One region of the Jeotgalibacillus malaysiensis genome, then DNA from elsewhere that is predicted to be linked to it. Evidence: riboswitches for the same ligand, from Rfam matches in the RefSeq annotation. Region 1 holds a riboswitch; the other holds the start of a gene.

Region 1 (4,192 bases):
AGCATCTGTCAGCTGACCATTTTGAAAATGATCGTTGTGTGCGTAAACCCCTCCCGGTACGATATGTGCCCGAAAGTAGCTTGCTAGCGGGTTCAGCTGGTGTTCGATCGCCAGGTAATGGTGGTAGGTGCCTCCTGTTGCGACAAAGCCGATCACTTTTCCGCGCAGGGCATCATTTGGGATCAGGTCAAAAACATTTTTCAGTGCACCTGTCAGCGATCCTCTGTAAATTGGCGTTCCAATGACAAATGCATCTGCTTCAACAATCTTTCTGATGATCAGGTCTGTATCCCCTTCATAGGTCAATGGATCACGCCCGTCGCAAAATTCAACCTTGAGATCTGCAAGGTTTAGCGCTTCAACTTCTACAGAATCAAACTCACTGAGCAGGGCTGCAGCTTCTTTTATGACCGTATAAGTTTTCGAGCCCGACAGACTGCCTGATAATGCTAGAACCTTCATGCCAGTACCCCGCTTTCTTTTAACGCCAGTTCTTTCTCTTTTACGAGTGGAATGACTTCTTTACCGAAGCGTTCAAGGTCCGTTTCGTAATGGAAATGGCCTGTCAGTACGATATCCACGCCGAGCTTTTTCAGCTCAATGATTCTGTCAGCCACCTGTTCAGCTGTCCCGATCAGACCGGTTTTAAAGCCGTCATTATACTGCACGAGATCTTCAAAGGTGGAATTTGCCCACATGCCATCCTTCTCCTTAGAAGCCTGACCCGCGTCCTTCACTGCTTCCCTGAACCCTTCAACCGCCTCTTTATCTGCGTGCGAAACGATTTGTCTGAGCAGATCGACTGCTTCTTCCTCAGTATCGCGCACGATTGCAAAACCATTTGCAGCAAACTTCACTGTTCTTCCTTCTTTTACAGCAAGCGCACGCACCTCATCTATCTGCTTTTTAAAACCTTCCAGTGTATTCCCGTTCATAAAATAAACATCAGAGACTCGCGCCGCCATTTCCTTTGCAGCCTGTGAATTACCTCCCTGAAAAATTGGAAGGTCCCCACCCTGCACCGGCTTCGGTTTAAAAGGTGCTTCATTGATCCGATAAAAATCACCTTTAAAAGTTGTTGTTTCTTTTGTCCAGAGCTCCCTCAACACCCGGGCAAACTCTTCAGATCTTCTGTAGCGTTCATCATGATCAAGCCAGTGCTCACCGTACCCGATAAACTCCTGCTTGAACCAGCCGCTCACAATATTCACAGCTGCACGGCCGTTGCTGATCTGATCAAGTGTGGCGAGCATTTTCGCATACACGGCTGGATGCCAAAGACCCGGATGAACAGCTGCAATCAGATTAATTTTTTTTGTTACTGCAGCAAGCGCTGACCCAAGCGTAATCGCCTCAAGCTGATTTTCAGCCCCATATCTTGCAAAAAATCTCGTCTGTAAAAGGGCATAATCATACCCTGCATCTTCAGCAATCTGAACATATCTTTTATTCGCGTCAAAGCTCCAATCCGTATGCTGAGGCAGCTTTGATACAACAAGTCCCCCACTGACATTCGGTACCCAATATGCAAACTTCAAATTCGTCATGTTCATCGTCTCCTTTTAATAAAGTAAATAGACGAACATCCCTGTCAGTGATACGATTAAATAGATGAACAGAGATATTCGGCGCAACCCGGTGTCTTAACTCATCATCGGAAGAGGTGTTGCCGCACCTCTTCTTTTTATTTTCACCAAAATAAAACCCGCCTCCTTTTATCCAAAAACAAAAGGAAGCGAGCTTTTCCGGCCACAGCCACCTCTTATCTTCGGAAACAATCCTCTGAAATTAGCACCGCGCATCGCCGGTTGCCGAGGCTTCATCGGGTCAGTCCCTCCGCCTCTCTTGATAAGAAGTAAAGCTATTCAGTTATAAAGCCTATCTTAAAGGTCGGAATTGGAATTGTCAAACTATTTTTGAAATAATTTATGTGATACAGGGGGGACGGAGGTTGCTGTATCAAAAAGGATAATTTTGCATAAATGATACAAGAACCTCCGTCCCCCTGTATCACCCTAAAACCCCTTCATCTTCCTCAAAACAAAAGCCAGCACCCCGGCCACACCCAACAGCCCAGCCATCAATAGCCATGCAGTCTGAAAGTTTCCACTCATATCAATCGTCAGGCCAAAGAGCGGTGGCAAAATAATGACGCCTGCTGAGCCGATTGTGAGGCTGACTCCACTTGCCGCCCCTGCCTGCTGTCTGGGTGTCAGTTCTGTTGCGATATTCATCCACAGTCCGTTAAATCCTGATACGGCAAACCCCAGAACGACTACGATTACAACTAGCAGCGGGACCGGAATTCCCTCAGTTAAAAACGCCATGCCGAGCGCTCCGGTCAGTGCTGTCACAATAATAATCATGAGCACTGGAAATCTTCTTCCGCCAAATAAGGTATCGCTGATTGACCCCCAAATAATTCTGCCAAACGAACCGCTTGCTTCAGATAATACAAGCATCGCTCCTGCCAGTGCCAGACTAAAAAACAGTTCATCCGTAACGAAAAATAATAGATATGTATTCACACTCATTTGCGAACCGTTTAGAATTAGTGCTACTAAGCTGATTAAAAGCAGGGGTTTATACGTAATAATACCAAGCATACTCCCTTTTACCGCAGGCTCACGGGCAGTTTTTTCAGCGAGCTGTTCTTTGTAAAAGCGAAACGCAATGATGCCGCTCAGCATCACTACAACACACGCAACTGCCATTGCCACACGCCAGCCAAATGCCACTGCAAGTGGTAAAAGTGCAATTGCTGCAAGGGCTGAACCGAATGTGACACCCATCTGCTTGATCCCCATCGCTGTCCCTCTTTTAGCCGGGAACCAGTAAAGAATGCCGCGATTCGTCACGGGATGCATAGCGCCATACCCCATCCCGCCGAGCATGATAAAAAATAGTAATATGTAAAGGCCTGACGCAAAAGATCCAAGCAGAAAAGCTGTACCGAGCACCAGACACACGATCAACAGCAATCGTCGCGTTCCGATCTTATCAGTCAGCATCCCCGCCGGAATACTGACCAGCATCTGTCCCAAAAATAAAAATGAAGGCAGCAATCCTACCTGCGCTTTTGAAAGTGTAAGATCCTCAGCAATCAACGGGCCAAGCGGTGCAAGCGAACGCCCCACAAGCGCAACAGCCACCTGCGCCAAAAGCAGCCAGCCAAGCATCTGCCATGCAGTTGAAAGTCCTCTATGATTTGACATCGTTCTGGCTCCTTTCAGTAACCGGATAATGTTTCCATTATACATGAAGCATGAAAATAAAACGGCACAGCGGGGACGGAGTTGACTGTTTCACTTTTAGAATGATTTTAAAAGTGGATCACTTAACTCCGTCCCCACTGTATACCCCCCCTATTAACCCTTTACATCACCCCAAAAATCCGCTATTCTTTAAATCGTAATAATTACGTTTTAAGAGAGGGTTATAATGATGACGATACCAGTTACGGTTTTGAGTGGTTATTTAGGTGCGGGTAAGACGACTTTGTTGAATCATATTTTACATAGTAAGCAGGATTTGAGAGCGGCTGTGATTGTGAATGATATGAGTGAAGTGAATATTGATGGCGGTCAGTTGAAGAAGGGTTATTTTTCGCAAACGGATGAGACGCTGGTTGAGATGCAGAACGGCTGTATTTGCTGTACTTTGCGTGAGGATTTGATGATTGAAGTAAAGCGGCTGGCTGAGATTGGCGAAATTGACTATATCGTGATTGAATCAACAGGAATTTCTGAACCGATCCCTGTTGCGCAGACATTTGTGTACGAGGATGAAGAAACCGGAATTGATTTAAGTAAGTTAACACGGCTCGATACAATGGTGACTGTTGTGGATGCACTCAGATTTGCAAATGATCTTGAGAGCGGCGAAACGCTTCTTGACCGTAAACAGACAGATGATGAGCAGGATGAGCGTGACGTGTCTGACCTCCTGATTGATCAGGTTGAATTTGCTGATGTCATTATTTTAAATAAAATCGATCTTGTTTCTTCTGAGGAAGCGGATGCGATCAGGGTTCTGCTGAAGACATTAAACCCCGAAGCAAAGATCCTGACAGCTTCATACGGTCAGGTAGACCCGCTGGACATTTTAAATACGAAAGCTTTTGATTTTGAGAAAGCCAGCCAGGGTGCGGGGTGGATCAAAGAGTTGAATGAAGAGCATATCCCGGAAACAG
Region 2 (4,192 bases), 1.4 Mb from region 1:
CTGCTCAATTTCATTTGGTGGATAAAGTAAATCCCCTTTAAAACCGATGCCGAGCAGCTTCGATTTAATTTTCTCTGCTGCCTCCTGTATAGTGCCGTGATGCCTGCTGATATCGTGATGATTCATGGCATATAACAGGGTCAGGTAGCTGTTCGGATCAAATCGTTTCGTGATTTTTTCACCCTGATATTTCAAGTAGGACTCCACCTGATAAAATGGCTGCTCCTCCTCTACATCTTTTTCCTCTCTGTTGAATCTGCCTGTAAACAGGTAAGGACTTCTGTAAGTAACAAGGCCAACCATTCTGGCAACCTCAAATCCTTTTACATCTGACGGTTTTTCATACTGACCGTTATTCCAGGATGGGTCGTTTTCAATGGCATGGATGCCAATCCGGTTAAAGGCAATCCCGTAATCGCTTAACGATGGAGTCGCTGCAAGCAGTACGGCTTTATCCATAAAATCCGGATAGCTGATGCACCATTCAAGCGTCTGCATACCGCCGAGTGATCCGCCGATGACACCGTGGAGCTTCGTAATACCAAGCTTCAGACAGGCCTGATATTGTGCGTTCACCATATCTTTTACAGTGATAAATGGAAAATCAGTGCGGTACTTTTCACCGTATGGATTAAGCGAGTCAGGACCGGTAGAACCGCTGCAACCACCAAGCACGTTAAATGTGATCACCTGAAATTTTGTTAAATCAATATAAGCATGTTCACCGGCAAATCCACGCCACCAGCCAGGTTCCTGTGCTGTTCCAACCGATTGGTGCGTTCCGGTCAGTGCGTGACAGATCAGGATCACGGGTAACGACGGATCTCCTGACCGCTCGTAGCGGAGAGAGACATCATCAATCACTTTTCCGGATTCAAGTATCAAAGAACCGATATCGACTGTTCCTTCACGATGCATGACCTTCTCAGTTAATGTCTCTCCCATCCTGATTCCTCCCTTACAAATGCGCGGGTACTGCCGCTTTTTCAATCGCCTGATTCAAATCGTTAATCAGATCTTCTATTGACTCAATTCCCACTGATAATCTGATTTGCTCTTCTTTTACACCTGATGCTTCAAGGTCTTCTCCTGACAGCTGTGCGTGTGTGGTTGAAGCAGGATGAATAATTAATGACTTTGCATCACCGACGTTCGCTACGTGTGACCAGAGCTGCGTATGGTCAATCACTTTTCTGCCTGCCTCACGTCCGCCCTTAATGCCAAATACGATAATCGAACCTGCACCCTTCGGCAGATACTTTTTCGCAGCCGCATATGATGAGTGGCTTTCAAGACCCGGATACTCTACCCAGTCAACTGAAGGGTGCTGATCAAGATACTCAGCGACCTTCAAGGCGTTCTCCACATGACGCTCCACTCTCAGATGCAGCGTCTCAAGTCCCTGCAGTAAATAAAATGCATTTTGAGGACTGAGGCATGCACCTGTATCACGCAGCAGGTTCACGCGCAGCTTTGCGATAAATGCTGCAGCTTCAAGGTCTACAAAGCGTAATCCGTTATAGCTTGGGTCCGGCGTAGTAAAATCCGGGAAGCGTCCGTTATCGTAATTGAATGTGCCAGCATCTACAACGACACCGCCAATCGTTGTGCCGTGGCCGCCAATCCATTTTGTAGCTGAATGGACAACAATGTCTGCGCCGTGTTCAATCGGCTTATTCAGATATGGCGTTGCAAATGTACTGTCTACAATCAGTGGCACACCTTCTTCATGTGCGACTTTCGCTACGCCTTCAGTATCAAGCACATGCAGACTTGGATTTCCAATCACTTCTGCAAATACAGCCTTCGTTTTCGGTCCAATTGCTTTCCTGAAGTTTTCAGGGTCAGTGCCATCTACGAATTTCACGTTCACACCGTACCTTGGAAGCGTTTGTGCGAAAAGGTTGTACGTGCCCCCGTAAAGGTTTGCGGCTGCGACAATTTCATCTCCTGCGCCTGCCAGGTTCAGCACTGCATACGTGATTGCTGCCATGCCTGATGCTGTTGCGACTGCACCAACCCCGCCTTCTAAAAGCGCAATCCGGTTTTCAAAAGCAGCAACCGTTGGATTCCCGATTCGCGTATATATATTTCCTTCTTCAGCAAGTGAAAATAAATTCTGCGCATGCTCCGCGCTGTCAAATGTATAAGATGTTGTCTGATAGATCGGAATCGCTCTTGAGTTCGTTGTCGGATCTGATTCTGTTGCACCGTGAAGTAATAGTGTCTCAATATTGTATTGCGGCTGATTGTTTGTCATGAGTAAATCTCTCCTTTAATGGGTTGATGGATGTTTGCAGTGAAGTATTAACTGAATGAAGGTGAAAGGGGAAAATAAAAAACCCCCTTCATAAGAAGAGGGTTATATATCCTCCTCTTATCTTTCAGACCTTTTCAGATCTGTAGGAATTAGCACCTTTCCGTATCAGGATTTGATACGTTGGTTGCCGGGCATCGCAGGGCCTAGTCCCTCCGCCACTCTGGATAAGAGTTATAAAGTTGTAAGTACATGTTGTGTTTTGCTCTTGTTGAGGATTATAAAGAGTCTGAAAAAAGAAGTCAACCTTTTTCTGAATATTAATTTTATTGGGCGGTGAATTCAACTACATTTGCCTCAGGCGCATACTCGATTTCAATATGTGCAGGTACACGCAGATGGATTACATGTATTCCATATGCAAAGCTGAAACCTGAAGCAAGATCTGCACGCTCTCCTTTTAAGAACTGTTGAGCGGGCGCGGGCGGATTAAACTGGTTAAACTTTAAACGGTCACTCCCCACCGGTGTTTCCACATTCAAGGTATCATAAGCAATTTTCACTTCTGCTCTATTAATGGCATCTGTAATATCAAAACCATTTAATACAACAGGTGTTTCATACATATCGATCAGAACTTCACCATCAACTTCTTCATCTTTGGTAACGGCAAATAGCGTATCTCCATAGGATGAGCCATACATCGGTGCCGGTATATTCAGCCGGTCTCCTGAAAAGTCATACTGTTTTTGTTCCACCAGGAATTCCGGATCGATCTCGTCAAAACGGTTTTGCTGAGCAGGGTCATACAGGTCGACATAGTAGTTGAGCGATTCCTCTTCAGGCACTGCTTTACCTACACCTTCCGCCGGCTCAGGCAAAATATAATAGGCTGCCATTGCTAGAAGCAGAACGCCTGCATAGATAAAATACAGCATGCGGGTACGCAGCAGACGGCTCAGGGATTTTCTTGGTTTTTTCGGCTTGAGCTGCTCTCTTCTTTTAAAAAAGAGCGTTAAAATGATCAGCATGAGCGCAATTGGAACTATCTGAACAAGAAACGTCATGCCTCTCTCACCTCTCTTTTATTAATCAGAAATATAGCTAGACTGTATAGAATAAGCGCAGTTGCAATTGCCTTTACCAGAAAGATCAGCAAGGAGCTTTCCTGAACGTAGAAGCTAAAGAGCCATTCATTGAGTACATACGTTTGTAAAAATACTGGAAAGAACAAAACTGCAGGGATCAGCACGAAAAACAACTTGCTGATTTTTAATAACGTCCCAAATAAAGAGCCAATTGCAACAGCCATTAAGTAATACCCAAACATTCCTGCGCCTGTAATGAAAAGCTCTCCAGGTGATCCGATTGTCGATAGTCCCGGGAAGTATTGCGCAGGACGTACCAGAGACATAATCATGTAAATCAGGTACCCGCTCATCACAGTAAAAATTGTGGCGATCAGTGTCACTGCAGTGAAGAAAATAGCATTTGAAATCTGTGTGATCAAACGGGTTGTGACAAAAGAAAAATCCTCATATAAATAATTTTTTGAAGTAATCATTGCAGGTGTGACAAGCAGCCAGAACACTGTAAATACAAATACAACGTTTGTAGAGTAAGTCGTTACTTCAAGTGAAAACATATCATCAGACGTGCTCCCCCCCCCCTGTCCCGAGTGCAGAGAAAACAATTGCAATGACCTGCAGAAGGACCAGACTGCGCAACAGATCTGTATAGGAATACCACTTATAGATCACCTGCTGACGAATCACATCACCCGTGCTGACTGTTGCTAAAGACATCATCAATCCCCCCTATATTTCTTCTCGTCAGGTACACACACAAATCACTTGCAGATACCGGTGTAAACCTGAGATCACGTGCAGCTGCCTTCTCAGCGGCTGTAAAATGATTTTTCACAATGACTGTTGA

Evidence for each region. Region 1 has a riboswitch for S-adenosylmethionine ahead of sfnG (dimethylsulfone monooxygenase SfnG). Riboswitches for the same ligand answer to the same signal wherever they lie in the genome.
Region 2: another riboswitch for S-adenosylmethionine. It lies ahead of LG330_RS03530 (O-acetylhomoserine aminocarboxypropyltransferase/cysteine synthase family protein); the one in region 1 lies ahead of sfnG (dimethylsulfone monooxygenase SfnG).

What each region holds. Positions count from the first base shown of each region.
Region 1 covers NZ_CP085252.1:2,759,994-2,764,185, forward strand. Annotated here, with positions in the region: gene LG330_RS14570 (NADPH-dependent FMN reductase) at 1-462, opposite strand, end outside; gene sfnG (dimethylsulfone monooxygenase SfnG) at 459-1,547, opposite strand; SAM riboswitch class I at 1,760-1,855, opposite strand; gene LG330_RS14580 (MFS transporter) at 2,016-3,215, opposite strand; gene LG330_RS14585 (GTP-binding protein) at 3,445-4,192, shown strand, end outside.
Region 2 covers NZ_CP085252.1:610,817-615,008, reverse strand. Annotated here, with positions in the region: gene LG330_RS03535 (homoserine O-acetyltransferase) at 1-945, opposite strand, end outside; gene LG330_RS03530 (O-acetylhomoserine aminocarboxypropyltransferase/cysteine synthase family protein) at 959-2,260, opposite strand; SAM riboswitch class I at 2,375-2,491, opposite strand; gene LG330_RS03525 (hypothetical protein) at 2,584-3,324, opposite strand; gene LG330_RS03520 (hypothetical protein) at 3,321-3,902, opposite strand; gene LG330_RS03515 (hypothetical protein) at 3,907-4,062, opposite strand; gene LG330_RS03510 (ATP-binding cassette domain-containing protein) at 4,034-4,192, opposite strand, start outside.